DNA from 2 places in the Thioalkalivibrio sp. ALE17 genome. Region 1 is predicted to be linked to the other one. Evidence: riboswitches for the same ligand, from Rfam matches in the RefSeq annotation. Region 1 holds a riboswitch; the other holds the start of a gene.
What was found. Region 1 has a riboswitch for cobalamin ahead of H609_RS0101360 (TonB-dependent receptor domain-containing protein). Riboswitches for the same ligand answer to the same signal wherever they lie in the genome.
Positions count from the first base shown of each region.

Region 2: another riboswitch for cobalamin. It lies ahead of bluB (5,6-dimethylbenzimidazole synthase); the one in region 1 lies ahead of H609_RS0101360 (TonB-dependent receptor domain-containing protein).

Region 1 covers NZ_AUDT01000001.1:292,121-307,803, reverse strand. The annotation lists gene H609_RS0101395 (carbamate kinase) at 1-338, shown strand, start outside; gene H609_RS0101390 (hypothetical protein) at 463-684, shown strand; gene H609_RS0101385 (DUF2058 domain-containing protein) at 725-1,294, opposite strand; gene H609_RS0101380 (DUF2390 domain-containing protein) at 1,392-1,883, opposite strand; gene fnr (fumarate/nitrate reduction transcriptional regulator Fnr) at 1,876-2,610, opposite strand; gene H609_RS0101370 (cyclopropane-fatty-acyl-phospholipid synthase family protein) at 2,890-4,128, shown strand; gene H609_RS0101365 (hypothetical protein) at 4,260-6,158, shown strand; cobalamin riboswitch at 6,246-6,493, shown strand; gene H609_RS0101360 (TonB-dependent receptor domain-containing protein) at 6,635-8,425, shown strand; gene H609_RS0101355 (cob(I)yrinic acid a,c-diamide adenosyltransferase) at 8,429-8,983, shown strand; gene H609_RS0101350 (cobaltochelatase subunit CobN) at 9,095-13,648, shown strand; gene H609_RS0101345 (MotA/TolQ/ExbB proton channel family protein) at 13,793-14,236, shown strand; gene H609_RS0101340 (DUF2149 domain-containing protein) at 14,233-14,523, shown strand; gene H609_RS0101335 (ABC transporter substrate-binding protein) at 14,576-15,448, shown strand; gene cobO (cob(I)yrinic acid a,c-diamide adenosyltransferase) at 15,506-15,683, shown strand, end outside.
Region 2 covers NZ_AUDT01000001.1:2,435-18,117, forward strand. The annotation lists gene cobS (adenosylcobinamide-GDP ribazoletransferase) at 1-304, opposite strand, end outside; gene H609_RS0100025 (histidine phosphatase family protein) at 653-1,216, opposite strand; gene cobT (nicotinate-nucleotide--dimethylbenzimidazole phosphoribosyltransferase) at 1,213-2,274, opposite strand; gene cobU (bifunctional adenosylcobinamide kinase/adenosylcobinamide-phosphate guanylyltransferase) at 2,420-2,941, opposite strand; gene H609_RS0100040 (cobyric acid synthase) at 2,938-4,425, opposite strand; gene cobD (threonine-phosphate decarboxylase CobD) at 4,422-5,423, opposite strand; gene cbiB (adenosylcobinamide-phosphate synthase CbiB) at 5,440-6,342, opposite strand; gene bluB (5,6-dimethylbenzimidazole synthase) at 6,339-7,091, opposite strand; cobalamin riboswitch at 7,186-7,394, opposite strand; gene H609_RS0100060 (cobalamin-binding protein) at 7,541-8,443, shown strand; gene H609_RS0100065 (iron ABC transporter permease) at 8,450-9,421, shown strand; gene H609_RS0100070 (ABC transporter ATP-binding protein) at 9,421-10,287, shown strand; gene H609_RS0100075 (hypothetical protein) at 10,293-10,658, shown strand; gene H609_RS0100080 (pirin family protein) at 10,744-11,592, shown strand; gene glpK (glycerol kinase GlpK) at 11,762-13,282, opposite strand; gene H609_RS0100090 (VOC family protein) at 13,305-13,700, opposite strand; gene ispF (2-C-methyl-D-erythritol 2,4-cyclodiphosphate synthase) at 13,697-14,197, opposite strand; gene ispD (2-C-methyl-D-erythritol 4-phosphate cytidylyltransferase) at 14,194-14,940, opposite strand; gene ftsB (cell division protein FtsB) at 14,933-15,340, opposite strand; gene eno (phosphopyruvate hydratase) at 15,534-15,683, opposite strand, start outside.

The DNA.
Region 1 (15,683 bases):
CGGCCGGGCGCCTGCAGGGCATCGAGGCTGTGGTCGACAAGGACCTGACGGCCGCCCGTCTGGCCGCGCATGTCGAGGCCGACTGGCTGCTGATGCTGACCGATGTCGACGGCGTCTATATGGACTGGGGTACGCCGGACGCTCGGCGCTTGAAGGCCCTGCTGGTCACGGCCGTGGAGCCGGCGGCCTACCCCGCGGGTTCCATGGGCCCGAAGATGGAGGCGGCGCGGCGCGCGGCGCAAGGCGGCATCCGGGTCGGGATCGGTGCGCTGGGGCATGCCGCTGATATCCTGGACGGCCAGGCCGGGACCCGCATCCTGCCGGTCGGGACCGTCTGACAGCGAATCCGCAGCCAGGCGGGTCTCAAGGGCGTGTGCCAGGCCCGTGATCTTCACGCCGGCGCTTGCGCGACGGGCCGTGGGCTTGCACGCTTTGACCTGAAAACACCCGAGAGCGATAGCGATGCGAGAGATTCAGCGAGCGACCCCCCTGGTGATCGGACTGACCGCCGTGGGCCTGCTGGCCCTGGGCTGTGGCAACGGCGCGCCGGAGGAGGAGTCGGTGGGTGCACCCCAGAGTCTGGGGGAGGGGGGACTAACCCCTCAGGATATGTCCAGTGACGAGGCCCGGCGTCCGCAGCAGTCCGGCATGCCGGCCGCGGACGTGAAGCGCACCACGGACTGACGGACCCGCGGGGCCGCCGGTCCGTGCGTGCCCCTTGCCCTCACCACATCAGGTCATCGGGGACGACGTAATCCTTGTAGGGGTCGTCCGGGTCGGGCTCGGACGACGCATCATCCTCGGCCGGAATCACCAGCGGCCATTCCGGATCGCGCTCGCGGATGCGGTTCGCTGTCTCCCGCGGGATGACCCGGAAGCCCTTCTCCGGTCGGATATCCAGCCCCGCAATCGCGGCGCGCCCGTCGGCGAGGCGCTTTTGCAGATCCGCTGTCACCGGTAGGTGACGGATCTGCCCCCCCTGCTGAAAGTGATAGTCCAGCGCGGCATCGCCCGCGGGGATCGGCGCCAAGTGGGTGCTGACCAGTTCGCGGATCTGCGCGTGGCGGGCGCGGCGTTCGGCACGCTCCTGCTGTTCGCGGTTCTTCTGCCGCGAGCGTTCGGCCTGCTCGGCCTTGCGCGCCTCGGCCACGCCGGGCTCGGGGCCGGTCTTGCGGTCCTTCTTCTTTTTCGCGTTGCCCTTTTGCGCCTGATGCTTTTGCGCCTTGGCCTTGCGAACCTGTTTTTCGTCCACCAGCCCCGTCTTCAGGAGCTGGGTGCGCAGATCGTCGGACATGAATCCTGCCGTGTAGGGTCTGTATGCCGGGGAGGATAGCCGGAACCGCCAGCGCATGCAGCCGGCATGCCGCTACGTACGTCCCTGCGTGGACACGCTATTGAGAACACCCATCCGGAGTGTGTGGCGCGTCGCGGATCTCGGCCTCCGGCAATGCGGGGAACAGCGTGTGCAGTCGGCGCCGGTGGTTCACGGCGTGGGACCGGCTATCCGGCGTCGAGAGCTGGCGGGCCTGCGCGAGCAGTTGCAGGCCCGCCAGGCGCTCGCTCTGGAGTTCGAGCGCGAGTACCGCGCGGTAGAGCGTGTCGCGCTCGGGGGTGTGCAACTGGCGGCGCAGGGCGCGGATGCGTCCGGTGGCTGAGGTCTGCCAGCGGCGGGCGGTTTGCGCGAGCCGTTGCCACTGAGAGGTCGTCAGCGGTCGGGGGTACCACAGGGCGAACAGCGCCAGCATCACATCCACCCCGAAGTGCTCCTGCCAGCGCAGCAGGCGCGCGCGTGCATCGGGGTCGGCCCAGAGGGTTCCGGCGAAGCGCCAGAAGGCCTCGAAGTCCGTCGACGGCTCCTCCGGGGTGCCTCCGGATTCAGGCACTGCTCGCGGCGGAGGAGGTGAACGTAACCCCGGCGGTGTTCCGCAGACTCTCGGGCTCCAGGATCTCGAGGTCGCGGGTGTGCAGGCTGATTACGCCCTGGTTGCGCAGCTGGGTGAACAGTCGGCTGATGGTCTCCTGGGTCAGGCCCAGGTGGTTGGCGATGTCGGCGCGCGACATCGGCAGGTAGAACCGCTCGGGGGACAGGCCGCGAGTGCGCTGGCGTTCCGACAGCCCCACGAGGAATGTCGCCAGGCGCTGCTCGGCCGTGCGCTGGGCAAGCAGCGCATGCAGGCTTTCGTCCTGCGCGAGCTCCTGGCTCATCACGCTCATCATGTGCTGGCGGAACGTGGGCAGGCGCCCGGCGAGGTCGTCGACATGCCCGTAGGGCACGGCACAGACGCTGGTGGATTCCAGGGCCACGGCACTCACCGGGTGCTTGCCCGAATGGATCGCGTCCAGTCCCAGGAGGTCGCCGGCCAGGGCAAAGCCCGTGATCTGTTCAGTGCCGTCATCGGAGATCAGCACCGTCTTCAGCGCCCCCGTGCGGACCGCATACAGCGCGTCGAACTTGGTCCCCATGGTGAACAGGGCCGCGCCCTTGGCGATCGGCCGGCGCTGCTGGACGATCTCGTCGAGCTGCCAGAGCTCGTCCTGCGGCAGGCCGACCGGCAGGCAGAGCTGGCGCAGGGTGCAGTGCTGACAGGCTTGGGTGGGTCGTAGCGTCATGAGTGCAGGGTAGCCGTTTTTTCGGAATTGGGGAAAGGGATTTTCGGGGTCTGCCATCACGCTCGGGAATGCGCTACTGTCCCTGTGGAATGCAGGTGATTCGGGTCGGGGTTATTACGGGTCTCGAAGCGGCGCCGGCCGCCCACTTCACCGCGCGCGGCATCAGGCATGGACAACGCGAGATAACAATATTTAGACTCAGTTTACATTGGGTGGCGCGGCAACGGCCTGGAACCCACGCGTTGCGCACGGGCCGCCGAGACAAGGACAGGAGTCAAGATGATCGAGCGGTTACTCGAGCAATACATGCGCTACGGGACCTTTGTGCTGCGGCACCCGGATGGCCGCGAGCAGCGTTTCGGTAGCGGTACGCCGGAGATCACGATGCAGCTGCATGACCGGGCGGCGCTGCGCAAGATCGGTCGCGATCCGGGATTCCAGCTGGGCGAGACCTACATGAACGGCATGTGGTCGCCTGGCCCCGAGGGCCTGCAGGTGTTCCTGGATGTGGCTATGCGCAACTTCGCGCCGATGTTCCAGCAGCGTGTCAATCCGGCGGTGCGTATGCTCCGGGCGCTGATCGAGCAGGGCAACAAGGTGGCGCGCTGCTATCAGAACATCGCCCATCATTATGATGTAGACGAGTGGCTTTATCGCCAGTTCCTGGACGAGGGCATGTTCTACAGTTGTGCCTACTTCGAGCGGCCCGATATGACGCTGGAGGAAGCGCAGCAGGCCAAGTGCGCGATGCTGCGCAGGAAGCTGCGCCTGGAACCCGGCATGCGAGTCCTTGATATCGGTTGCGGCTGGGGCGGCCTGGCCTTCCATCTGGCCGAGCACGCGGACGTGCAGGTCGACGGCGTGACGCTGTCCCGGGAGCAGCTGCGGGTGGCCCGGGAGGAGGCCGGGCGACGCGGGCTGGAGGATCGGGTGCGGTTTCTCTACCAGGACTACCGCGAGCACGAGGACCAGTACGACCGGATTGTCAGCGTCGGCATGTTCGAGCATGTCGGCACACCCAACTACGGTACGTTCTTCCAGCGGGTACACGACCTCCTGACGCCCGACGGCATCGCCGTGCTGCATACCATCGGGCGGCAGGAGCCGCCGGGCACCTCCAACCCGTGGCTCAGCAAGTACATCTTTCCGGGCGGGTACACCCCGGCGCTGTCCGAGGTGATGAGTGCGCTGGAACCCACCCCGCTGTACACCACGGACATCGAGTTCTGGCGGCTGCACTATGCCGAGACACTGGCTGAGTGGTACCGCCGCTTCCAGAAGGTCCGGGCCGAGGCCGTGACGCGCTTTGACGAGCGCTTCTGCCGCATGTGGGAGTTCTATCTGGCCAGTTGCGAGGGGACCTTCCGCTGGTGGGGACAGGTGGTCTTCCACGTGCAGATGGCCAAGCAGCAGGACGCGGTGCCGCTGACGCGCGACTACCTCTACCGCGACGACGCTTCCGAGGTGGTCTCGATCCCGCCCGGCGAGGCCCAGGCACGGCGCAGCAACGCGGCCTGAGGGGTGGCCGAATGCGCCGGGAACGGCGCGAAAACGGGGTCCGGAGCGCGCGAACCGAACGTACTTTCCCTACACTAATGGGGACGTTGCGGCCATGCCGGCGGTGACCATCCATTCCGGAGCAGGGGCGCGTGTTCGGTCGCTTTCGTAAACGCAGGGAGGCACCGGGTCAGGAAGACCCGCAGGCCGTCGGGCCGTCGCAGGAGAACGTCCTGATCGAGGCGGCCGGCCGCAGCCGCATCACCGAGGTGGCGGCCACCGCGCGGCGCGTCCCCTGGTCGCTCAATTTCCTCCAGCTGCTGTGGGCGGCGGGACCGGTCACGTTCCTGGCCATGCAGGGCGGGTATTTTCTCGGTTTCGGGCATGCCGCCCCGGCACAGAACTTCATCTTCTTCGCCGTCTACACCCTGCTGTTCGGGGTGATCGGCCTGGTGGCGCGCTTTGTCGCCGATGCCACCCGCGGCAAACGCCAGGAACAGTCGCGCGACCAGCTGCGCAACACGATCGACCTGCTGCCGGACCTGCTGTTCGTGACCCGTGATCTGGCCATGAGCGAGCTCGCACCGGACATGCGCCGGCGCAAGGCGGCCGAGGTGCTGCTCCACGAGGTGGATATCTCGCCCGAGGGGGTGGCCGTCGCGGTGCGCGAGATGACCGGCGATACCAGCCTGGCGGCTGCCGCGGAGCAGATCGAGATCTATCGCCGCCTGGGCCTGCGCTCGCGCGTGGGCGATCTGGTGGGCGCGACCGAGGATTCGCGGCTCGCGGCCCTGGAGAAGCTGCACCACGAGGCCCCGGAGGTCGCCGACCTGCTGCGCGATCGGTTGCGCGGCGTGGCGCCGACCCAGGAGGATGGCGTGCGCCGGGTGGACCAGTTCCTGGACCGCCTGTTTTCCGCCGCCGATGCCGACGACCTGGCCCGGTGCACCCTCGACGATGTGCAGGCGATCTTCGTGCTCGCGTTCGAGCTCGTGAACGGGCGCCAGATCAAGCGCCTGAGCTTCGAATGGTCCGGTGGCTGGCAGCTCGGGGCCGCCCTGGACCGACTGGAATCCCAGGGCAACCGCTTTCGCGTGGCGCAGGCCGGGGTGGTCAGCCGCCTGCGCTCGCTCGGTATTCTGCTGTCCCAGAGCGATGCCTCGGGGCTGGATCCGCAGGCTCTGCGCGAGCCCGTAACCGACCTGGGGCGCCAGGTCCTGGAGGCACTGCGCACTCTGGAGGATCGGGAACCGGGGGAACATTCGCCGGACGGGCAGCTCCTGGGACTGGCACTGCGGCGGGTCGAGGACCTGCGCGAGGCGCGCGACCAGCTGATGCAGGCGCAGAGCCGTTACGCCAATGCGGTGGAGCGCTGGGAGGCCCTGCGCCGCGCCCAGGTGGAGAAGCGGGGCGAGAAGCGCTGGTTCAAGCGCAGTGTGCGCGGTATCCGGGTCAGCGAGGAGCTGATCGAGCTGACCGATGACCAGAAGCTGAAGCTGGCCAACGACTTCTGCAACTTCCTTAAGGAGTTGAAGATCCAGCGTGAGGGCGACCTGTTCTACTTCGGAGGGGCAGCGCTGGACGCCGAGACGGCCAAGCGCATCGGCATCCAGCTGGCCCTGATCCTGGAGCCGCTGGTGGACCTCACCAACCCGAGCATCCAGCGTGCGATCTACGCCAACCCGGCCGCGTATCTCGGGGGGCTGTATGTGGGCATGAGCGCGGATGCCAAGGCGGGTCTGGGCTCGGCCATGGTGCGCAAGGTCCGCCAGGATCTCGGGCGCATGGCCGAATGGCTGGCGATGCGCCTCACGCGTATCTATCACCTGCCTTTGAGCGATTCGATGCGCGATTTCCTGGTCGAGCAGTACGGCGCCAACCGCGAGCGCCTGGACATGCTGGCAACGCATGCCGGCGACGAGTCGCATCCCGTGGCACTGCGCGCCGAGCGGTCGCCCGAGTTTGACGCCATGCTGCAGGACAAGACCTGGGGCCTGCTGCTGAAGCGCGGGACCCGCTATCTCCACGCCGAGGAGCGGCGCCGCCGCTGATGATCCGTCGCGACGGGCCTGGTTCGACGGTTCCGGTTGTGCGAGATCGAATCTCCCCCGGCTGGTAATTTTGCGCCCAATTGTGTAGTGTTCGCCGCGTTCCCCGGTGCCCGGCCAGGCTCGACCTGGCGGGTTAAACGGGAAGTTCGGTGAGTCCGGGCAGGTCTCCGAGGCCTACGGACGAAACCGACGCTGCCCCCGCAACGGTGATCGAGCGAGGGACCGCCCGACGGTCCCTGATGGTCGCGGCCAGTGCCACTGAACATAAGGTTCGGGAAGGCGCCGCACCGGAACGCTCGTCAGCCCGGAGACCGGCCAGGGAATGATCGCGCGGCATGCGGCGGGCATGCGAGGCGGATGATCGGGCCTGGCCGCTAGCCGGTTGTGGCCGATCCCCCTCGTGTCTGTCTCCCCCTGTTCGCGCGATCCCGACGAATCAACGGCGTGCGGGCGGCTCGCCGGGAGACACAGACGACATGAAACGCACAGCACTTTCCACGGCCATCCTGCTGGCCACCAGTCCCGCTCTGGCGGATACGCCGGATACCAACGACGCGCAGACCCTGGAGACCGTCCAGGTCACCGCCTCTCGCATCGCGCAGACCGTCGACGAGACGCTCGCTTCGGTCACCATCATCGACCGCGAAGAGATCGAGCGCCTGCAGCCCCAGCAGTTCACCGATCTGCTGGAGGGCCGCGCGGGGGTCGAAACTTCCCAGAACAGCGCTTTCGGCAAGTCCACTTCCGTCTTCACGCGGGGGTCGAGCTCTGGGCACACCCTGTTGCTGGTCGATGGAGTTCGAATGGGTTCGGCGACGGGTGGCGGGGCAAGCTGGCAATTCCTGCCTCCGGAAGAGATCGAGCGGGTGGAGATCGTGCGCGGCCCGCGCACCAGCATCTATGGTTCGGACGCGATCGGCGGGGTCGTGCAAGTCTTTACCCGTGAGGGCCGCAAGGGCCCACCGAAGGTCAATGCCTTCGTCGGCGGTGGGAGCTTCAATACCTGGGAGACCGGGGTCGGTGTCGCCGGGGGTACCGATAATACGAACTACAGCTTTTCGGTCAGCCACTTTGATACCGACGGTATCAACGTCCAGGACGGTGTGGGCGATGAAGACCGCGATGGCTATGACAACACCTCACTTGCCACCAAGGTCTCGCACCGGCTCGATAATGGGGTCGAGGTTTTCGGTAGTGTGCTGTATTCCGAGGGTAGAACCGAAATCGACGGCTTCGAAGATGAAACCGATTTTCGGCATGCCGCCCTTCGTGCTGGCTTGCGAGTGCCTGTAACACCGCTTTGGGATACCGAAGTCAGTGTTAGTCACAGTCGCGATGAGAACGATAACTTTAGCGATGGCGTTTTTTCTTCCCGCTTCGACACTAAACGCAATGGTGTGGATTGGCGAAACGATCTCGAGATAACGGATCGTGTTTATTTGATTGCCGGGATCGATGCGTATGAAGACCGGGTGGATAGCACCAACGATTACGTTGAAGATTCGCGATACAACGTTGGCGCATACTCGGTGGTGCAGGTTGGCCTGGGCCGCCATGATCTCGAGGGAAGTTTGCGTTACGACGATAATGAACAGTTCGGCGACAAGGTGACGGGGCAGGTAGCCTGGGGTATGCAGGCTACCAACATCCTACGGCTGCGCGCGTCTTATGGAACGGCCTTCAATGCGCCTACGTTTAACCAACTGTATTGGCCGGGGGCGGGTGATCCAGAACTTCAAGCAGAAGAGTCCGAAACGGCTGAAATAGGCCTTCGCGCTAGCTTTGATCAAGGGTATCTGGATGCCTCGATTTTCCAATCGAGAGTGGAAAAAATGATTCCAGTTTGGCCGCCTGAAAACGTCGACGAAGCGAGGATTGCCGGGCTTGAGTTGGAGGGTGGATACGAACGTTATGATTGGATTTCGCGCGCTTCGTTGACCCTTCTGAATGCAGAGGATCGTGAAACAGGCAACGAGCTCCAACGGCGTTCACCCGTGACGGCCCGTGTGGATATCGATCGGAAGTTTCAGCGTTTCTCGCTGGGGGGCTCGGTGATTGCCAAGAGCCGCTCGTATAACGACGCCAATAATGACGAGCGTCTCTCCGGGTACGGTTTGCTGAACCTGCGCGCGAGCTATCAGATCCATCCGGAATGGCAGCTCCAAGCTTCGGTTCAGAACGTGTTCGACAAGGACTACGAGACGGCCCTTGGCTACAACCAGCCGGGGCGCGCCGCGTTCATGAAGCTCCGCTATCAGCAGAGGTGATCCATGGGTAATCGACTGTCGAAGATTGCGACCCGTACGGGTGATGAAGGCCGGACAGGCCTCGGGGATGGCTCGCGGGTGGACAAGGACTCGCATCGCGTCGAGGCGTTTGGTGACGTGGATGAGCTGAATAGTGTGGTGGGCCGGTTGCTGGTCCACGACCTGCCGGAGGAGGTGCGGCGCTCGCTCGCGCTGGTACAGCACGAGTTGTTTGATCTCGGAGCGGAACTGGCCGTGCCGGGGCATCAGGCCCTCCCGGAGGCTTCCGTGGAGCGTCTGGACGTGGAGCTGGAGTCCTTCAACGCGGATCTGCCCGCCCTGAAGGAGTTCATCCTTCCGGGTGGGGGTCCCGCTACGGCCGACTGTCACATTGCGCGTACCGTCTGCCGGCGTGCGGAACGGCGTCTGGTGGCGCTCAATCACCACGAGGCATTGCGTCCGGCGTCGCTGGCCTATGTCAACCGGTTGTCGGATCTCCTGTTCGTGCTCTGCCGTGTGCTGGCTCGTCACGAAAACGGTACCGAGGTCCTCTGGCAACCGGCGAACCAGCGCGGCTGACGGGTCTTCGTGGGGGCGCCGCGGTGGCGGCGTCCCATTCCCATTGCAACGGTCGAGGCGTGTCGAGTACACGCCTCGCGCCCTATTGCACCTGTTTATCGGGAAGTTTCCATGCGTTTTCGTTGCACGATCCTGAGCATCTTCGCGCTTTTTCTTTTCGGAATGGTACCGGCCCATGCGGGTCCGCTCGTGGTGGGTGTGGTCTCCGATCGCTCGGCGGCGGAGGTGGCCGCTGGCGCGCATCGCTTCCTGGAGGCTCATCCGCAGGCGGAGGTGATCCTGCGGACACCGAAGCAACTCGCGGACAAGTCGGACGAGGCGGTATCGGCGCTGTGGCGGGAGGCCGACGCCATACTCGTTGCGGCTGTTTTCGGGGACCAGGCCGCGCGCCTCGACCGTCTGTTGCGGGAGGCCCCGCCGCCCGAGGGGGCCCCGATTCTGGCCATTAACAGCGTGCGTCACCTGACGGCGCTGTCCCGGATCGGCGGCGAGGCCGTACTCGTGGGTCTCGATGACGAGAAGCGAACCGAACTGGCGGCCAACCCCGACCCGGGCGAAGACCCGCGCGTGCACCTGGCCCAACAGCGGGAGCGTTTCCCCGAACAGGCGGACTGGCTGACCGGGCGCGCGTTTTACCAGGGACGCACGCCGGAGAATATGGAGGGGCTGATGCGCTGGCTGGCCGCGCGTGGCGGGCACGAGATCGAGGTGCCGGAGCCGGATCCGCGCGAGACCGTCCGCTATTACCGGCATGGCAGCTCCAGCCCGAATCCGGACGCTCTCGAGCTGGACGACGGGCCCGCCGTGGCGTTGCTAGATCTGGATACCGGTGACCGGCCGGGCGACCGGGCGCTGCTTGACGCCGCCTGCAAGGCCCTGGAGGCCCGGGATATCCAGTGCTTCGCGGTACTCGCGCGCTGGGGCGGGGCCAGCCGCGAGGCGGTCGAGACGCTGGCCGAGGCGGCCGGGCCGGCGGATCTGGCGGGTATCGTCAGCCTGCAGGACTTCGTGGTCGGCGGGGGCGGCAACCGCGAGGCGGTGGCCGAGGCCTTCGGCGAGCTGGATGTCCCGGTGATCAAGGGCATCCGTCTGGCAGATGTGAGCGCGACCCAGTGGCGGCTGTCGCACGAGGGCATCCCCTGGGACAAGGTCCACTACCACGTGGCCATGCCGGAGTTGCAGGGCATGAGCCAGCCGATGGTGCTCGCGACCGCGGGCGCGCCGGAACAGGACGAACGCACCGGCGTGCGCCTGACCCTGACCGAGCCGGTCGACGAGCGGGTCGAGGCCCTGGCCGATCGGGTGGCGAGCTGGCAGCGGCTGCGCCGCCTGGACAACGCGGACAAGCGCGTGGCGGTGGTCTACTACAACCATCCGCCGGGTCGCCAGAACATCGGTGCGGACAAGCTGGATGTCCCCGAGTCGCTGCTGGAGATCCTGCAGCGCCTCGAGGCTGCCGGGTACGACCTGGGCGACGCGGTGCCGGAGGACGCCGAGACCCTGCTGGAGATGATCCAGGATCGGGCCGTGAACCTGCCGGAACAGGCGGACGCGCTGGACGCGATCGCCGGCCGGGTCGCCTCGCTGGATCGCGACCAGTATCAGGCGTATTTCGATAGCCTGCCGGAGCCCGTCCGGGCCGAACTGGTCGACGGCCCGATCGGCTATCTGCAGGCACGCCTGGAGGCCGCCAGGGCCGCCGACAAGGTCGAGATCGCGCAAGCTGGGCTGGAAAGCGGTGTCGGTGATCTGCGCCACATGCTCGAGAGTTATCCGCACGCGGCGCAGGAGCGTGCACTGGACCTGCTGGCCCAGTACGAGGAGGCCTGGGAGGCCACGCTGGCGGGGGAGGACGCGCACGCGACCACCGAGCAGTTGCGCAAGGCGCTGGTGCGCACGGGCATCCCCGGCCTGACCGGCTGGGGCGACCCGCCGGGCGAGGCGATGACCCGCGATGGCGAGATGCTGTTCCCGGGGATCGAGTTCGGCAACGTGTTCATCGGGCCGCAGCCGCCGCGCGGCTGGGAGGTCAGCGAGCGCCTGCTGCACGCGAATACCACGTTCCCGCCGACCCACCAGTATGTCGGCTTCTACCACTGGATCCGCGATCACTTCGAGGCGGACGCGCTGGTCTACGTCGGGCGTCATTCGACCCGCGAATTCCTGCCGCGCCGGCGCGCGGGGCTGGCGCCGGATGACTACCCCGAGATCCTCGGCGGCGCGTTGCCGATTATCTACCCCTACATCGTCGATGGCGTGGGCGAGGGCATCCAGGCCAAACGCCGGGCCATGGGCGTGATGATCAGTCACCTGACCCCGCCACTGGCGGCCACCGAGCTGTACGACAGTCTGCTGGAGCTGCGTCAGTTGGTGGAGACCTACGAGGCCGCCGCGCAGCCGGATGCCGCGACGCGCTCGCGGGCCGTCCAGACCCTGCGCGAACGTATCGAGGATCTCGGCCTGACCGAGACCATCGAGCGCGAGCTGGCCCGGGGCCATCATCACGACCACGGGCACCACCATGACGACCACGGGGATCACCACGACGGTCATCATGATGAACCCGATACCACCGGGCACGGCGAAGGTCACGCGGACGAACACGGTGACGAGCATCGTGACGCGGATCATCACCGCGAACATGGGGACGAAGCGCACGAGCACGCCCATGAGCATGACCACGACGACGAACATGCGGGCGAGGATCATGACGAGCACGCAACGACCGCGCTGGCGGAGATGGACGAGGAGTTGCTGGTCCACGAGATCGGCCACTACCTGACGGACATGCAGGAAGACCAGATGCCGCTGGGGCTCCACGTGTTCGGGCGTGACTGGAGCGACGAGGCCGTGGACACCATGCTCGAGTCGATGGCCGGCGATGATGCGATCGGCGACGACTGGGACGCGAAGCTGCGTGGATCCCCGGCCAGCGAGCGCGCACATCTGCTGGCGGCGCTGGAGGGACGCTTCGTGCCGCCCGGGCAAGGCAACGACCCGATCCGCACGCCGGAGGTATTGCCGACCGGGCGCAACTTCCATGCGCTGGCGGCGGATCTGGTGCCCACACGCATCGCCTGGGGCATTGGCCAGGAGCTGGCCGCGGATGCCCGCGAACACGGCGATCCCGAGGCGGATGGCAGCGAGGCGATCATCCTCTGGGCGTCGGATACCGTGCGCGACGAGGGCGTGATGATCGCCTTCGGCATGGACATGCTGGGCATTCGTCCGGCCTGGAACAGTCGCGGGATCGTCCAGGGCCTGGAGCGCATGGACCTCGACGAAGCCGGGCGCGATCGCCGTCGCGATGCCCTGTTCACCACCTCGGGTCTGTTCCGCGACCTCTACGAGGACCAGCTGGTGTGGCTGGATCGCGCCGCCCGCCTCGCGCTGGACGGATCGTCCGAGACCATTCTTGCCGAGTACCCCGAACTGGAAGAGGCACTGGATGCGGCCCTGGCCCCGCTGGGGCCGGACCTGCGCGATCCGGGCGCCGAGCCGCTGGCGCGCAACGACGTGGCCGCCCAGTGGGTGGAAGACACCCAGGCCCTGCGCGGCGCAGGCCTCAATGGCGTCGAAGCGGGTCAGCAGGCCGCGCTGCGTGTGTTTGGTACCGCCCCCGGGGCCTATGGGGCCGGGGTCAATCGTCTCGCGGACCGTTCCGGTGCCTGGGAGGATCGTGCCGAACTGGGCGCCGCCTATATGCGCCGCATGGGACATGCCTACGGGGCGGACGAATCCGGCGGCTCCGCGCACGAGGCCTTCGAGGCCCGGCTGGGCCAGGTCGGGCGCACCTACCTCGGGCGCGCCTCGCACCTCTACGGCCTGCTGGACAACGATGACGGTTTCGATTTCCAGGGCGGGCTCTCGACCGCGGTCGAGAACATCCGCGGCGAGGTGCCGGACAACCGCGTGCTGCAGCACGCCGATCCGGACGACCCGCGGGTGGAGACCCTCGGCCGCGCGCTGATGCGCGAGCTGCAGGGGCAGAACCTGAACCCGCAGTGGATCGAGCCGCTGATGGATCACGGCTACGCCGGGGCGCGCACGATGGCGCGGGACTTCGTCGACAACCTGTGGGGCTGGCAGGTGACGAATCCGGAGATCATCCGCTCCTGGGTCTGGGACGAGGTGCACGACGTGTATCTGCAGGATCGGCACGGACTGGGCGTGGACGAATTCCTCGCCGACGGCCACAACGTGCATGTGAAGACCCACCTGCAGGCCGTGCATCTGGTGGCCGCCAGTCGCGGGTTCTGGGAGGCCGATCCGGAGGTACTGGAGGCACTGTCCGAACGCTTTGCCGAACTGGTGGCGGAACACGGCCTGCCGGGCAGCGGGCACACGCGCCCGGATCACCCCATGCTGGACGAGGTGGCCGAGCGCCTGGAGGACCCCGAACTGCGCGAGGCCTTCGAGGCCGTGCGGGCGGCCGCAAAGATCGATCGGGCGGAGCCGGAAGCCGACCCCAGTCGTGTCACCGAGATCCAGCCGCTGGAAGACCCGGCGGCGCAAGAGATGCAGGAGATCCCCGAACCGGCCGAAGCCGAAGGCGGCCAGGAGGCCGGCGACGCGGCGGCGGGCATGCCCTGGCTCCCGTGGCTGGTCGCCGCTGCGCTGTTCCTGCTGCTGCTTGGCGGCATCGTTGCGGGCCGCCGCCGATAACGCTCGCTGGATCGGTTTGCTGTAGGAGCCTGCTTGCAGGCGAATGCTCCTGCCCGTGTCCGACTTTGGCAGGGGCTTCGCCTGCCAGCAGGCTCCTACGGGGCCGGTTTCATGAATGAACGAAGGGTAACGAGGTAAACGCGAATGCCGTTCTCGATCACGATGGAGCTGATGGATACCGTGGTGCGCTGGCTGCTGGAGCCGGTGATCATCGGCCTGCTGGTGCTGGTCGCGGTGGCCGTCTGGGAGCTTGGGCTCGCACTGGGCGAACGTTCCGGCGGAGTGCGCCGGCTGGAGGCCACCGGTGACGCCGAGCGCCTGGCCTACCGCGCACGACGCCGCATCGACCGCGCGGATCTGCTGGCACGCATCGGCCCGATGCTCGGGCTGATGGGGACGCTGATCCCGCTGGGTCCAGGGCTGGCCGCGATGGGTCGTGGGGAACTGGAAATCCTGGCCCAGGCCGTTACGGTGGCGTTCAACACCACGGTACTGGGGTTGCTGGTCGGCATCCTCGGCTTCCTGCTTGGACGCCTCCGGCGGCGCTGGTATGACGCCGCGATGGAGCGCCTGGAGGCGGCGGCATGAGGGTCCCGCACTACCGCGCCAGCCGCTTCGATGCCCCTGACGAAGAGCCGATGGGGCCATTGGCCAATCTGGCCGACATCATGCTCGTGTTCGCTGTCGGCCTGATGGTGGTGATGGCCGCCTCGGGGAGCGGACTGGAACCGGCCAGCGGCGGTGCCGAGATCGAACCTGGGCGCGAGATCCCGGACCCGCCCGAGGGCGCCGGCGAGGCCGGCTCGGGCTTCGAATCCATGGGGCAGGTCTACCGCGACCCGGACACCGGTCGCATGATCCTGATCGGAGAGTGAACGTGGTTGCGTACCGTGTTGGCCCGCGGGCAGCAAACAAGGGGAGTTTCCGATGATCACTCAGGTCTGCCGATACACGCGCGCTTTCGGTTGCAGCTTGCCATGGACCCCGGGGACCGGGTTTCTGGCCCTTGTCCTGACCGCGGGGTTGGTGTTTCCGGTAACGGCGACAGCGGGCGAGTGCCCGCGGATTGTCAGCCAGTCGCCGTACATTACGCACTCGCTGGAGTACCTGGGGCTGGCATCCTGCATCGTGGGCGCGAGCCGCTACGACGATCTCGACGTGGAGGATACCGGCGGCATTCTGGACCCGGACGCGCAGGCGATCAGCCGCGTCGAACCGGATCTGGCGTTCACCTCGAGCTGGGTCGAGCGCGATGACTGGGCCGATACCGTGCCGGCGGGGACCCGGGCCATCGTGCTGGGCGGCTTCGAAGGGATGGATGCCGTGCGCGAAAATCTCGAACGCATTGCGGATGCTGCGGGCCTGGACGACGGTGCGGTGCGCGCCGCCGAATTCGACGATGCGTGGCAGGAGGCGGCCGATGCCGTAGGAGCCTCCGGCGAGCGAGCGGTCCTGATGTCCTCGTGCAGCGCGCAGGCCTACGTGTACGGCCCGAAGACCTGGCTGCATGATGCCTTCACCCGCGCGGGATTCGACGTCGTTGCGAACCAGTCAGGTGTGCATCACCTGAGGCTGTCGGAGGACACTGACGAACTGGCCGATCTGATCAACCAGTATGACGCCGACGTGGTGTTCACCTTTTCTGGGTCCGAGGCTCGCAGCTGCCGAGCGGTGGTCGCATCGAGCCCGGTGAGGGTGGTGAGTCTGCCAAGCGGGTATTTCTCGCACCCGGCACCGGTGATCCTGGATGGACTGGCCGAGCTTCAAACGCGGCACACCGAGTGGGCGGAGGCCCAGTAGCTTGTCCGGCCGCACCCGCACCGCGTTTTTCCATTACGAACTGCAGGAGAGAGCGACATGACCAACGATACCGACGCGGCCAAGGCCGAACGCCACGCGCAGCGTATGGCGCGCAAGAAGGAAGTGGTGGACCGCAAGATCGCCGAGGCGCAGGAAGAAAAGGGCGTGTTCCTGATCCTGACCGGAAACGGCAAGGGCAAGAGTTCCTCCGGCTTCGGCATGGTCGCCCGGGCCC
Region 2 (15,683 bases), 290 kb from region 1:
GCTCCGGATGGCGTTGCCCCCCGACCCAGGCATCCACCGTGTCCGCCAGCCCGTCCAGGTGCAGCGCGCCCGTCAGGGCCACCCAGAACGTCAGCACCAATGCCGCGACGAGGAGCGTCGGCGCGCCGGGAATGGCAGACAGCCCGATGCCGACGATCACCACGATCAGGCCCAGGATGAGCCCGACCAGCGGATAGGTCAGTACCGAACGCCCCAGATCCTCGGGGCGCGGCTCCAGCGCGGGGGTCGGCAGGCGTGTGAGGAACTGGATGGCCAGCCAGAGGGGCGTCATCACGGGGTTCATGCGACCCCTCCGCCATTCCTGCCGGTAGGCGGCCAGCCCCCTGGCCGATGGGGCGCTGGCATTTTCCCGATCGGCCAGAAGCGAGCCAATACCGAGTTCATACGGCCCCCTCCGTCACCCCTGCCTGTAGGAGGCCAGCCCCTGGCCGATGGGGCGCTGGCACGTTCCCGATCGGCCAGGGGGCTGGCCTCCTACATGTTTCGTACCCGATCACGCGGGCAGCGAAACGTCCGTCAGAGGCAGGCGCGGGCCGGGGCTTCGCGTGCAAGCACGCTCCCACAGAACCGCACGCAAGTGCCCGGGCGCGGGTTGGCTCGGGGTCCTGTTGCAGTGCGGGATGGGTAATCATCAGTAGGCCTGCCATGGCTCGACAATATGCAGGGACGCGAGCGGGACGTCGATACTCAGGAGTTTTTCCAGCGGCCAGACCTCGTGCAGGGCGCGGATCAGGCGGATGACACCGCCGTGGGCGATCACGAGGACCTGCTCCCCTTCGTCAGGCGCCAGGTCATTCCAGCCGGCGACCACACGCTCGCGAAACGCTCGAAGCGACTCGCCATTGGGCGGCGCATGATTCAGCGGATCTTCCCAGAAACGGCCCAGGGCATTAGCCTGCGTCTCCATCAGCGCTGCCGCCGTACGGCCTTCCCAGTCGCCGAAGTCGAGTTCGGCCAGGCGTTCGTCCACGGCGAGTGGCACGCCTGCCTGCCCGGCGAACGCCTCGGCAGGCCCGAGGCATCGCATCAACGGCGAGCAGACGATGCGATCCCAGTCGGCGTCACGCGCGAGTGTCTCGCGCATTGCGTGCCAGCCTGCTGCCGTCAGCGGGACATCGCTGCCACGCCCGCAGAAACCCTGCCCCGTGGTCTCGCCGTGCCGCAGCAGGCCGATGCGTGTGGCGTCCGTGCTCAACTACCCTCTCCGCTCACACCCGCCTCGGCGAAAGTCGCCATCCCCGAATGCAGCTCGCAGGCCAGGCGCAGCAGGGGCACGGCGGTGGCCGCCCCGCTCCCCTCGCCCAGGCGCATCCCGAGATCGAGCAACGGCTCGGCCGCCAAGGCTTCCAGCAGTCGCTGGTGGCCCGGCTCCGCCGAGCTGTGGGCGTAGAAGAACCACTCCGCGGTGCCCGGGCACAGGCGTTCCGCCACCAGCGCCGCCGAGGTGCTGATGAAGCCGTCCACCAGTACCGGCAACCCGATCTGTGCCGCGGCGATATAGGCGCCGGTCAGGCCCGCGATCTCGAAGCCACCCAGACAACGCAGGCTACCCAGTGCATCGCCGCGCACGTCGACGTGAGTGCTCAACGCCTGTTCGATCACCTCGGCCTTGTGGCGCACGCCATTGGCATCCAGACCCGTGCCGGGCCCGGCCAGATCGGCCGGCGGCAGATTCAGCAAGGAGCAGGCAAGTGCGGCGGCCGCCGTCGTATTGCCGATGCCCATCTCGCCACCGATGAACAGTTGCGCCCCGGCTCTTCGGGCGCGCTCGGCACATTGGCGGCCGACGTTCAGCGCGCGTTCCAGCTGCGCCGGCGTCATCGCCGGTTCGCGGGCCAGGTTCGCGGTGCCGGCGCCCAGGTTCAGCTGCTGCACTCCAGTCACGGCCGGAGGATCCGACACGGTGCCGAGGTTGATCACCTCGATGGACGCGCCCAGGTGCCGCGCCAGCACCGAGATCGCCGCACCGCCGTTCGCGAAGTTCGCGACCATCTGCGCCGTCACGGCCTGCGGGAAACGGGAAATACCCTCGGCCACAACGCCGTGGTCACCGGCGAACACGGCGATGTGCACCTGCTCCAGCGTCGGCTGGCCCACCCCCTGCATGGCGGCCAGGCGCTCGGCGATCGCCTCCAGCTGGCCGAGCGAACCCGGCGGCTTGGTCAGCTGGGCCTGCCGCTCGGCCGCTGTCTGGCGCGCCTCGGCGCTCAGGGGCGCCGGCGGCACCTGCAGCCAGTCACAGTCTTCGGTCACATGTTCTCCCTATTCGATCCGTCTTCGCGGGCAAGCCCGCTCCCACAAACAAACTCGCTCCCACAAAGGCATGTGCGGCAGCCCTGTGGGAGCGGGCTTGCCCGCGAATCCCCGCCACCCTGGCCACAGCAAAGCCCGCCCTGGATCACAGAAGTTGACCCTTGAGCACATGCGGGAGACCGGCGACGGTGAGGACCACGCGGTCCATCTCGGGTGCCAGGCGCTGGTGCAGCCAGCCGGCCTCGTCGGCGAAACGGCGGGACAGTTCATCCATGGGGGTAATGCCCATCCCCGTCTCGTTGGAGACGAAGACCAGCGTGCCCGGCAAGCACGGGATCGTCTCGATCAGGGCCTCGCGCTCGCGTTCGATCCAGGCCTCGTCCTCGGTGCACAGGAGCTGGGTCAGCCAAAGTGTCAGGCAATCGACCAGCAGGCACTGGCCCGGACCAGCGGCCTGTTCCAGTGCCCGGGCCAGTCCCGTGTCCGCCTCGACCAGGCCCCAGTCACCGGGGCGGTCGGCGCGGTGGCGTTCGATTCGGCGCGCCATCTCGGCATCGTCGGCCCGTGCCGTGGCGACATAGGTGACCGGCAGGCCGGATTCCGCCGCCAGGCGTTCGGCCAGTCGGCTCTTCCCGGAACGCACGCCGCCCAGGACCAGGGTCTTCATGCCACCGGCTCCGTGGATACAGCCCCCAGCAGGGCCAGTACACGCTTCATGTCCAGGTGTTCCTCCAGGGTATCCGCCAGGCGTGCAAGACCGCGTTCGCGCGCCGCGGCCAGGTCTTCTCCCTGTCCCGCACCGGGGCGCAGACCCGCCCAGTTCAGCAAGGCATCGGCGGCCTCCGAACGGTCGAATACGCCATGCACGTAGGTGCCGGCCACCGTACCGTCCTCGCTGCACGCGCCATCCGGCCCGTGCGCCAGATGCAGCAGCGGCCGCTCCAGTCCGGGCCCGGTCGTGATGCCCGCATGAATCTCGTAGCCTTCCACGCCTGCCTCCCGGCCCAGTACACGATCCCCGTGAACACGCTCCAGACGCTTTTCGGGGGCCAGGCGGGTCTCGATATCGAGCCAGCCAAGCCCCGGCGCGGAACCGGGCCGGCCCTCGACGCCGTCGGGGTCGTGCACGGCGCGCCCCAGCATCTGGAAGCCCCCACAGATGCCCAGCACCTTGCCACCGTAGCGCACATGCCGTTGCAGCGCGGCCTCCCAGCCCTGACCGCGCAGCCAGGCGAGGTCGTCGCGCACCGACTTGGAGCCCGGCAGGATCACCAGATCCGCCGGCTGCAACGACTCGCCGGGCCCGACAAAACGCAGATCCACCGCCGGGTGCAGGCGCAGCGGGTCGAAATCAGTGTGGTTGGAGATGCGCGGCAGGGCCGGCACGACCACCTTCAGCGCATCCGTAGCCTTCTCCGGCACCGCCTCGCGCGGCAGGGCGTCCTCGGCATCGAGATACAACCCCTGCAGGTACGGAATCACGCCGAGCACCGGCTTGCCGGTCTCCTGTTCCAGCCAGTCCAGCCCCGGCTGCAGCAGGCTGATATCGCCGCGAAAACGATTAATGACGAAGCCCTGAACCCGCGCACGCTCGGTCTCGCTCAGAAGCGCCAGCGTGCCCACCAGATGCGCGAACACCCCGCCCCGGTCGATATCCGCGACCAGGATCACCGGGCAGTCCACCGCCTCGGCGAAGCCCATGTTGGCGATATCGCCCGCGCGCAGGTTGATCTCCGCCGGCGAGCCCGCGCCTTCCACCAGCACGTGGTCGTACTGATCGGTCAGGCGCCCGTGCGACGCCAGTACCGCCTCGCGGGCCACCGGCTTGTAGTCGTGATAGGCCCGCGCATCCAGTTCCGCCGCGGGCCGCCCGTGGATGATCACCTGCGCGCCCTGGTCCGAGCTGGGCTTGAGCAGTACGGGATTCATGTCCGTATGCGGTTCCACGCCGCAGGCGGCGGCCTGCAGGGCCTGGGCCCGGCCAATCTCGCCGCCATCGGCGGTCACGGCGCTGTTCAGCGCCATGTTCTGCGGCTTGAACGGCACCACCGACAGTCCAAGGCGGTGCAGCACCCGCGCGAGCCCCGCGACCAGCACGCTCTTGCCGGCATCCGAGGTCGTCCCCTGCACCATCAGCGTCGTACCCGTCATGCCCGCTGCAGCCCCGCTTCGAGGCGCTGCCACTCGGCTGCGTCACCCGGCAGGCCAAACCGAAGACTCCCGGGCGCATCGAATCGACGCACCAGGATGCCCTGCCGGCCCAGATGGTCCTGCCAACCCGCGGGATCATCCACCCGGCACCACTGGAACAGCGCGGTGCCGCCGGTGGGCGCCAGCCCGTGCGCACGCAGCCGTTCCGCCAGGCGCTGACCGCGCGCCTGCAGCTGGCTCCGAGTCTCGGCCTGCCAGGCGCGGTCGGTCAGCGCCCGGGTAGCAATCCAGCGCGAAGGTCCGGCAAGACCCCACGGACCCAGCCGGGCGGCCAGCTGCGCGCGCATCGCGTCGTCGGCGATCACGAACCCGACCCGCGCGCCCGCCAGCCCGAAGAACTTGCCGAGAGAACGCAGCACCACCAGGCCTTCGCGCGGTGCGTCCTGCGCGAGACTGGCCCCCGGCGTCACATCCATGAAGGCCTCGTCCACGATCAGCCAGCCACCACGCGCCGCCAGTTCCGCATGCCAGGCCAGCAGGTCCGCACGCTCGAAGCACTGCCCGGTCGGGTTATTCGGGTGGACCAGCACCAGCACGTCCAGCTCGGGCAGCGCCGCGGCGATCGCCTCGCCGTTTAGCGGGCGTACCGTGTGTCCGGCCTCCCGCCAGGCCCGGGCGTGCTCGTTGTAGCTGGGTTCGAGGATGCCGACGCGCGCCGTACCCGAGCGCAGCGCCGGCAACAACTGGATCGCCGCCTGCGAGCCCGCGACGGGCAGAAGGGCCGCCGTGCCGTAATAGTCAGCGGCCGCGGCCTCGAGCCCGTCGTCCGGTTCCGGCAGCCGCGCCCAGACCCGCTGCGGGACCTCGCCCACGGGATAGCCATGCGGGTTGATGCCGGTGGAGAGATCCAGCCACTCGCTTGCCGGAATGCCGTAGCGCGCAGCTGCCTGGCGCACGCCACCCCCGTGCACCTGCATGAGCGCCCGGGATTCGGGCATGAGGGCCTTCTGCCGATCAGAACAGGACAACGACAATCACCCCCATCACGATGAACGCCATCCAGATCGCCAGCGCCCGGTCCACCAGCGCCACCGCCTGGCGAATGCCCGCGGCATCGGCCAGGCGGCCCATGCCCAGACGCGGACGCCACTCGCGCTGGCCGCCATAGGGCGCCGGGCCGCCCAGCACCACGCCCAGCGCACCGGCCCCAGCGGCCATCACCGGCCCGGCATTCGGGCTCTTCCATCCGGCGGCCTGTTCACGCCAGCACTGCAATGCGTCCCGCCCGCGCCCCGCCAGGGCATAGGCCAGGGCCGTCAGACGCGCCGGGATCAGGTTCATGGCGTCATCCAGCCGCGCGGCCGCCCAGCCGAACGTGGCATACCGCTCGTTACGGTACCCCCACATCGCATCCAGGGTATTGACCAGCCGGTAGGCCACCACGCCCGGTGCCCCGGCGACCAGGAACCAGAAGATCGTGGCAAACAGCGCATCGTTGCCGTTCTCCAGGACCGACTCGATGGTCGCCCCGCTCACCCCGCGCACGTCCAGGGCCTCCGTGTCCCGACTGACCAGCATCCCCACGCCCGTGCGGGCACCGTGCAAATCATCCGTCTCCAGGGCCCGCGCGACCACCTCGGCGTGTTCGTCCAGGCTGCGCCAGCCAATCGCCAGGGTCAGGATCGCCAGCGACAGCAGCCAGCCCCACGCCAGCGACGCCCCCAGAGCGGCCAGCGCCACCCATGGCAGGACCAGCGCCGCGAGCAGCAACGCCCCGCGCAGGCGACTGGGCGCATGCCAGCGCGCCTCGGCCCAGGCCGCCAGCCGACCGAACCCGGCCAGCGGGTGGAATCGCCGCGGATCGCCGAACAAGCGATCGAGGATCAGGGCGCCCATCAGGATCAGGAAGGCGCTCATGCGCTGTCGGATCCGGTCCGTTCGTCCGCCCCGTTTCCGGCGCCTGCCGCATCCGGGTCGGCTGCCAGCTCGCCGGGCACGCCCCAGCGATCCTGAAAGACCAGTTCTTCCAGGGGCCGCCGACGATCCCAGCCCGCGGTCTCCAGCATTGGCCGGTCGTAGAAACGCTCCACATGGCCGAGGCACAGCACCGCGATCGGATAGCCGCCCTCCGGCATGTCCAGCTGCCGCGCCAGCCAGTCCGGATCGAACAGCGAGACCCAGCCCATGCCCAGCCCCTCCGCGCGGGCCGCCAGCCACAGGTTCTGAATCGCGCAGGCCGCCGAGCACAGGTCCATCTCCGGTAGCGTACGGCGCCCCAGCACATAGCGTTCGCGGCCGTCGGTCAGGGCCACGACCAGCAACTCCCCCGCCTCGCGGATCCCTTCCAGCTTCAGGCGGTGCACCTCCACCGCGCGCTCCCCGCAGGCCTCGGCGGTGCGGGCCTGCTCGTCCGCGGCGTGGGCATGCAGGGCCTCGCGCAGCGCCGGATCGGTTACCCGCAGGAAGCGCCAGGGCTGCATGTACCCGACGCTGGGCGCGCGGTGGGCGGCCTCCAGCAGCCGGCGCAGCGTAGCGCCATCCACCGGATCCGGGCGGAAATGGCGCATGTCGCGGCGTTCCCCGATCACGCGATAAACCGCCTCGCGCTCGGCCGAGGCGAACGCGTTCGGATGCCCTTCTTTCGGTTTGGGGTCTGGGTTCGTCATGCGTTTCCGTCGGGGCGACGGCACGGCGAAACCACGAAGGAACGGGCACCGCAGATGGTGCCCGTGCCCTCGATCGTTGCCCGCCGCACGATCGCAGGATGCGTCATCACCAGGCCGGTCTCCGGGCTCGCGAGCGTCGGCGGCTGCCGATGCCACAGACGCCTTCCCGTGACCCGTGGGGGCACAGTGGCCAAGCCTGCGGTGTGGTTCGCCGCTCACTTACCGTTGCGGGGGCAGCGCCGGATTTGCACCGGCTTCCCGTTTCACCTGCGCATTGCAGGCACCTGATTCAAGCCGCCGTATGATACGCGTTCGGCGCGCCCCCGACCAATTTGGGCACCAAACCATCTTGCCCATGCTGCTATGATGAAACGCTTTTGCGGCTTGCGCGCACTACCGCAGACGTCCTCCATTCGACCTCGCAACAGCGCCACAACCACCGGATTTTTATGAATTTCAAGACCCTCGGACGCTCCTCCGCCCTGCTCGTCGCGACGTTGCTTTGCACGGCGCCGGCACTGGCCGACCCGGTCTCGGTGACCGACGATGACGGTCACGAGATCCGGCTGGAACAACCCGCCGAGCGTATCGTCAGCCTCGCCCCGCATATCACGGAGGTCCTGTTCGCCGTCGGGGCTGGCGACAAGCTGGTGGGCGCGACCCAGCACAGTGACTTCCCGCCGGAGGCGGAGATGCTTCCCCGGGTGGGCGGCTACAGCCGCATCGATATGGAGCGCGTCGTGCAGCTCGATCCGGACCTGGTCGTTGCCTGGCGCAGCGGAAACTCGCAATCCCAGATCGAACACCTGCGCGAGCTCGGCTTCCACGTCTACGTGTCGGAGCCCCGCAGCTTCGATGGCGTGTCCGCCAGCATGCGCCGCATGGCCCAGCTCGCCGGCACCGAGACGCAAGGCGACGAGGCCGTGCAGGCCTTCGAGGACACGATCGACACCCTGCGCCAGGACTACGCCGAGCGCGACCCGGTACGCCTGTTCTATCAGGTGTGGGAACAGCCCCTGATGACGGTGAACGACGACCACCTGATCAGCGAGGCCATCCGCCTGTGCGGCGGCGTGAACGTATTCGGCCACCTGGACCGGCTGGTCCCGCGCATGGACCGCGAGGCGGTCATCGAGGCCGATCCGGAGGTTATCATCGGCGGCGGCATGGGCGAGGATCGCCCCGACTGGGTCCTGGCCTGGACGCAATGGGAGGACATGACCGCGGTCCAGCGCGACAACCTGTTCTTCATCCCGCCGTCCCTGCTGCAGCGCCATACCCCGCGCATCGCCGAGGGCACCCGCCTGATGTGCGAGGAGCTCGAGCGGGCGCGCCTGCGCCGGGTGGACTGACCCCTCGTGACCCGCGCCTTCCTCCTTGCCGCCGCGGTCCTGCTGCCGGCGTCGCTGCTGGCGGTGCTGATCGCGCTGGCTTTCGGCAGTGTCGCGATCGCGCCCGGCGACCTGCTGGCGGTGATGCTCGGCGAGGGCAGCCGCCTGCACGACACGCTGGTGCTGGAGCTGCGCCTGCCGCGCGCCCTGGCGGCCTTCGCCGCAGGCGGGTTGCTGGGTCTGGCCGGCGCGCTGATGCAGGTGCTGCTGCGCAACCCGCTGGCCGACCCCTACGTGCTGGGCCTCTCCGGCGGCGCCTCCGTCGGCGCCCTGCTGGCGATGCTCGCGGGCCTGTCGATGTTCTCCGTCTCCCTGGCCGCGTTCGCCGGTGCCCTGCTGTCCACGGTGATCGTGTTCGGCCTGGCGCACGGTACCGGCAGCTGGACCCCCACGCGCCTGCTTCTGACGGGCGTGGTGGTCGCGGCGGGCTGGGGCGCCATGATCAGCTTCCTGCTCGCAGTCAGCCCCACGGCCGAGCTGCCCGGGATGCTCTACTGGCTGATGGGCGATGTGTCCCACGCGCGCAACCCCTATCCCGCCTGGATCCTGCTGGTGCTGGTCGTGTTCCTCGCCCTGCCGCTGGGCCGCACGCTGAACGTGCTCGCGCGCGGCCCGATGCAGGCCGCGGCACTCGGGGTGGCGGTGCGCCCGGTGGAATGGAGCATCTATGTCGCCGCCGCGCTGATCACCGCGACCGCAGTCATGCAGGTCGGCGCGGTCGGCTTTGTCGGGCTGATCGTGCCGCACATGCTGCGCCTGGTCTTCGGCAACGACCAGCGCGTGATCCTGCCGGCCTCCGCGCTGGGCGGCGGCATCCTGCTGACGCTGGCCGACACCCTCGCCCGCACCATGATCGCCCCGGAGCAGTTGCCGGTCGGCGTAATCACCGCGATGCTGGGGGTCCCCGTGTTCCTGTTCCTGCTGTACCGGAGCCGCTGATGGCACCCAGCTCTCCCACCGCACCCGCCCACAGCCGGCCGCATGAAGCCCCGGGCCTGGGCGCGCGCAGCGTCCACCAGAAGCCGGGCCCGGATACGCTACTCGCCACCCACGACCTGGTGATCGACATCCCGGGGCGCGCACCCGGCGCCCCGCTGGAACTGACCGTCGACCCCGGCCAGTGCTGGGGCATCCTCGGCCCCAACGGCGCGGGCAAGAGCACGCTGCTGCAAACGCTCGCCGGCCTGCGGACCGCACGCGCCGGCACCATCGAGGTCCGGGGCCAGGCCATCAACCACCTGCCCCGCGCGGAACTGGCGCGGCGCATCGGCCTGGTCTTCCAGACCCACTACGACGGCTTCCCCGCGACGGTGCTGGAGACCGCGCTGATCGGTCGGCACCCCTACCTGCGCCCCTGGGACATCGAGACCTCCGAGGATTACGCCCGCGCCCGGGCCGCCCTGGCGGAGATGGACCTCGCCGACCTGGAGCACCGCATGGTGGACACGCTCTCCGGGGGCGAGCGGCAGCGTCTGGCCATCGCCACCGTGCTGACCCAGGACCCCAGCCTGCTCCTGCTGGACGAGCCCACCAGTCAGCTGGACCTACATCACCAGGTCGCCGTGCTGAACCGCGTGCAGGGCATCGTTGCCCAGGCGCACCGGGCCGCCGTACTGGTCCTGCACGACGTCAACCTGGCCGCGCGCTACTGCGACCATCTGCTCCTGCTGTTCCCCGACGGCCAGGCATGCTGGGGCCCGACCGCCACCATGCTCGTGCCCAGTGCCCTGGAACGCCTCTACAACCAGCGCCTGAGCGTAGGCGAGGTCGACGGCCTGCCCGTGTTCCTGCCGCGCAACGAGTGACCGCCATGGAATTCTTCCGCAATCTGCCCGCGACCCTGGATGCCGAAACCTTGCAGCGGCGGCTGAACGTCCCCGCCCTGCCCGCTCACAGTGATGCCATCGACACGCTGATCCAGGACGACGGTCCCGATGCCGGCGTGGTCTACTGCCTGTGGGGCGAGTTCCGGGTGCACCGCGAGGTCATCAACGGTGGCGTGCGCCTGTCCCTGCCCGACTGCCCCAACGGCCTGGCCTGGACGCTGACCACCGGGCACCCGCCCGACCCGCAGGCCGTCGTCCTGCACCTGACCATCAACCGTCAGGAACACGATCCCGATTTCATCGAGAGCCTGGAGGCGTTTGCCGATTCCTGGGATCTGTCCACCGCCTGACAAAAGGCCCCATGACGGGAAACGATGCAATTTTCTTTTCGTTTCATGGTCGGTATGGTGCAGACCTGTTGCGAAGGAGAACGCCATGAACCCGACACCGCCGGACAGCGTGAAGACCTCCCATCCCACCCAGGACGGGGCCGGGGTGAAGATTCGGCGCATCCATGACTTTCGTGGCGGGCTGGACCCCTTCCTGATGCTGGACGAGCTCAAGGCAAGCGCGCGCGAGGACTACATCGGCGGCTTTCCCGCCCACCCGCATCGCGGCTTCGAGACCCTGACCTACCTGGTCCATGGCGGCCTGACGCACGAGGACTCCATGGGCAATCAGGGCCGCGTGGAGGCCGGCGAGGCCCAGTGGATGAGCGCCGGCCGCGGCGTGATCCACTCCGAGATGCCCCTGCTCGACAGCGAGGGCCTGCACGGCTTCCAGCTGTGGGTAAACCTGCCCGCCCGGCGCAAGATGGACCCGCCGCGTTATCGCGACGTGCACGCCGACGCAATGCGCCACCTGCCGGAAGACGACGACCCGCTGCGTTTCAAGGCCATTGCCGGGTCCTGGCAGACCAGTGCGGGGGATACCGAGGGCCCGCTGGCGCAGATTGGCGAAGGCGCCGCGATGGCCGACCTGACGCTGCCCGCCGGCTATCGCCTGTCACTTGCCGTGCAGCTCGAGGACCGCGTGCTGGCCTATGTGTTCGACGGCGAGCTCATCGGCCTGCAGACCGGGCAGATGGGTGTGTGGAGCGGCCAGACCCAGATCCACCTGATCGCCCAGCAGGATGCCCGCGTGCTGCTGTTCAAGGGGCGACCGCTGGGCGAACCGATCGCGCATTACGGCCCCTTCGTGATGAACACCTCCGACGAGATCGAACAGGCCATCAGCGACTACCAGTCCGGCCAGCTCGCCGCCGAGCCGGCCAGCATGGACTGAGCCCCGGGCCCAATCCGAGCCTGGCAGGGGCTTCGCGGGCAAGCCCGCTCCCACAGTGATCTGGGCCGGGCTGCCTGTCGAAGCCATCGCTCTACCTGCAGCCCCCTGTGGGAGCCGCCTTGGCGGCGAAGCCCCCGCCCGCGTCGGCAAGGCCCCAGACCATCACCCGCTACGGCGTCGAGTCGCTGTCGTCCTCGCGCGCCCAGCCCATGGTGCGCTTCACGGCCTTCTTCCAGCCGCGGTAGTACTCTTCCCGCGTGGCCGCGTCCATCTGCGGCTCGAACACCCGGTCCAGCCCACCCTTCTGCGCCAACTCGTCACGGGTCCAGAAGCCGACCGCCTGTCCCGCGAGCCAGGCGGCCCCCAACGCGGTGGACTCGGTCACCGCCGGGCGCTCGACCCGCACCCCGAGCATGTCGGCCTGAAACTGCATCATCACGTTGTTGGCCACGGCCCCGCCGTCGACCCGCAGGGCCTTCAGCCCGATCCCGGCGTCCTGCGCCATGGCATCGATCACATCGCGTGTCTGATAGGCCAGCGCATCCAGCGTGGCGCGGGTGATGTGCTCCTTGCGCGTTCCACGGGTCAGGCCGAAGATGGCGCCGCGCGCGTACATGTCCCAGTACGGCGCACCCAGCCCGGCGAAGGCGGGCACCACGTAGACCCCGTCGGCGTCCGCCACCTTGCCCGCGTAGTACTCGGAATCCTCGGCCGCGTCGATCAGGTGAAGCTCGTCGCGCAGCCACTGGATCGCGGCCCCGGCAATAAAGATCGAGCCCTCCAGCGCGTATTCCACCCGGCCGTCCAGCGACCACGCGAGGGTGGTGAGCAAGCCGGATCGGGACTCCACCGGCGTGCCACCCGTGTTCATCAGCAGAAAACAGCCGGTCCCGTAGGTGTTCTTGGCCATGCCGGGCTCGAAACAGGCCTGGCCGAACAGGGCCGCATGCTGGTCCCCCGCCACGCCGGCGATCGGGACCTCCGCGCCGCCGAACATCTCGGCGCCGGTCACGCCCAGCACGCCACTGGAGTCCACCACCTCGGGCAGCATCGCGCGCGGGACCCCGAACCGCTCCAGCAGCTCGGAATCCCATTCCAGGGTGTGAATGTTGAACAGCTGGGTGCGCGCGGCATTCGTCACATCGGTCACGTGACGTTCCCCGCGGGTGAGGTTCCAGATCAGCCAGCTGTCCACGGTGCCAAAGGCGAGTTCGCCCCGTTCCGCGCGCTCGCGCGCCCCGTCCACGTGATCCAGGAGCCAGCGCAGCTTGCTGGCCGAGAAATAGGCATCCACGACCAGACCGGTACGCTCGCGCAGCAGGCCCTCGAGGCCCTGCGCCTTCAGTCCGTCGCAGAACGCGGCGGTACGCCGGTCCTGCCACACGATCGCATTGGCGATCGGCTCCCCCGTGGCGCGGTCCCATACCACCGTGGTCTCGCGCTGATTGGTGATGCCGATCGCCGCCAGTCGGGAGGGCTTGATGCCGCGCGTCTCCAGTACTTCGCGCGCCACGCCGATCTGGGTACCCCAGATCTCCATCGGGTCGTGTTCCACCCAGCCGGGCTGCGGATAGATCTGGGCGAAATCCTTCTGCGCCACGCCGACGATCGTACCCGCGCGGTCGAACAGGATGGCCCGGCAACTGGTCGTGCCCTGGTCCAGGGCGAGGATGTAGCGCGCGTCGCTCATGAGGGGACTCTCTCTGGCCGATTCAGGCACCGTCCTCGATCAGCTCGATGGCGTTGCCGTCGGGATCCCGTACGAATGCCGCGGGGCGGCCGGAGCGACTGCGTTCCACCGCAAACCCCGCGGCCTCCAGCCGCGCGGCGAAGGTCTCCAGCTCATCCACGCGCAGCGCCAGGTGGCGGTCCTGCCCACACCGTACCGCACGCTCGGTCGGGTCCGGGTTCGGCACCCGCAGCAGGTGCAGGGCCTGGCCGTTGCCGAGGTCGTACCACAGCCCCGGAAATCCGAGTTCGGGCCGCTCCAGCGGCGCCAGCCCAAGGTGGTGCCCGTAGAACTCGCGCGCGGCCTGAACGTCCGCAATGACCAGGCTGGCGTGATGCAGGCCGAGGACTCCCGCATTCCCGCGCCCGGCCCCGGTCATACCCGCAGCATCCCCGAGGCCGGTTCCAGCAGCACGATTGCCTGCGCCGCCACGCCCTCCTTGCGCCCGGTGAACCCGAGATGTTCGGTCGTCGTGGCCTTCACGCTGACGGCCTCGGGCACCAGGCCGGTATCCGCGGCGATATGATCGCGCATGGCGGGGACGTGCGGCGCCAGCTTTGGCGCCTGCGCGATCACGGTGGAGTCGATGTTGACCGGGCGCCAGCCGGCCGCCGCAACACGCTGGAGGACCTCCCGCAGCAGGACGCGGCTGTCCGCGCCGCGAAATGCGGGATCGGTATCCGGAAAGTGTCGTCCAATGTCACCCAGGGCGGCGGCGCCGAGCAGGGCATCGCAGACGGCATGGAGCAGCACGTCGCCGTCCGAATGCGCGACGAAGCCACGCTCGAACGGTATATGCACGCCGCCGAGGACCAGATGATCCCCTTCACCGAAGGCGTGCACGTCGAAGCCCTGGCCGATGCGCAACCCGCTCATGCGCTGAACCGTCCTTCCAGCCGGCCCTGCTGCATCAGGTAGAGACGGGCCAGCTCCAGATCTTCCGCCCGCGTGATCTTGATATTCATCGCCGAACCCTCGATCAGCCGCGGGGCCTGCCCCAGAAACTCGATCGCGCTGGCCTCGTCAGTCACCGCATGACCCGCATCGCGTGCGCGCGCATTCGCTTCTCGCAGCATCCCCAGCCGGAACATCTGTGGGGTCAGGGCGCGCCAGACCCGCTCCCGGTCCAGCGTCCGCTCCACGCGGCCGCCGCCATCGCTCCACTTGATGGTGTCGGTACTGGGGCTGGCCAGCAACCCGCCCACCGCGTCATCCCGCAACTCACGCAGCAGGCGGTCCACATCCGCCTGCGGCAGACAGGGACGGGCTGCATCATGGACCAGCACCCAGTCGTCCTCGTGCGCCCGTTCGGCCAGGAAATCCAGGCCATTCTGCACGGAATCCACCCGCTCCGCTCCGCCGGCGGCACGGAACAGCCGCCCGCCCGCCAGCGGCAGATCCAGGGCGTCGGGATCCACGTCGGGTCCCAGCACCAGCACCACGCCGCGAATGCGCGGATGCTCGAGGAAGATCGAGAGGGTATGCGACAGGATCGTCCGCGAACCCAGCGTCAGGTACTGCTTGGGACGGTCGGACCCCATGCGCCGGCCAATGCCGGCCGCCGGGATCAGTGCCCAGAAGGCCGGTTCGCGCGCCGCTGCGCCCCCGGTGTCAGCCATCAAAGGGATCCTCCGGTGGCAGGGTGTCGGTGGCCGGCTCGGCCTCCTCGGGCACCCGCGAGTCGGGACCGGGCTCGGTCTGCCCGGCCGATCCGGGGAGCGGCTCGATGTCCAGCGTGGCGGGTTCGTCCTCGCCCACCACGAAGAAGAAGACCTCGTCCTCGCGGATCATCCCCAGGTCGCGCCGGGCCCGTTCTTCCACCGCCTCGGTTCCGCCGCGCAGGTCTCGCACCTCCGCCTCCAGGGCCTGATTGCGCTGCTCCAGTTCGGCGTTCGAGGCCCGCTGGCGCTCGACCTGCTCGCGCAGGTCGCGCACGTCGCGCCAGCTCCCCTCGCCCAGCCACAGGGGCCATTGCAGTGCCAGCAGCACAAGCGCCAGCCCGATCAGCAGGCCGCGCATCACCCGCACTCCATCGACTTGAACCCAAAGAAAAGCCCTCGCCCGCGCACCGCGCCGAGCGCGGGTACAACGGAACGAGGGCTTTTACGAGTGGCCGGCATGCCCGGCATTCTACGAGGCCCGGACGCCCCGGGACAGGAACCGCGCCGCAGGCTGCGGACTGCATCCTCGACACGGCCGCCCCGCAACCGCCTCAGCGCCCGAAGGTGAACGCCGACATACCCGGGTAGCTGGCCCGGCTCCCCAGGTGTTCCTCGATCCGGATCAGCTGGTTGTACTTTGCCACCCGGTCAGAACGCGACAGCGAACCGGTTTTGATCTGGCCGGCTCGAGTGGCGACCGC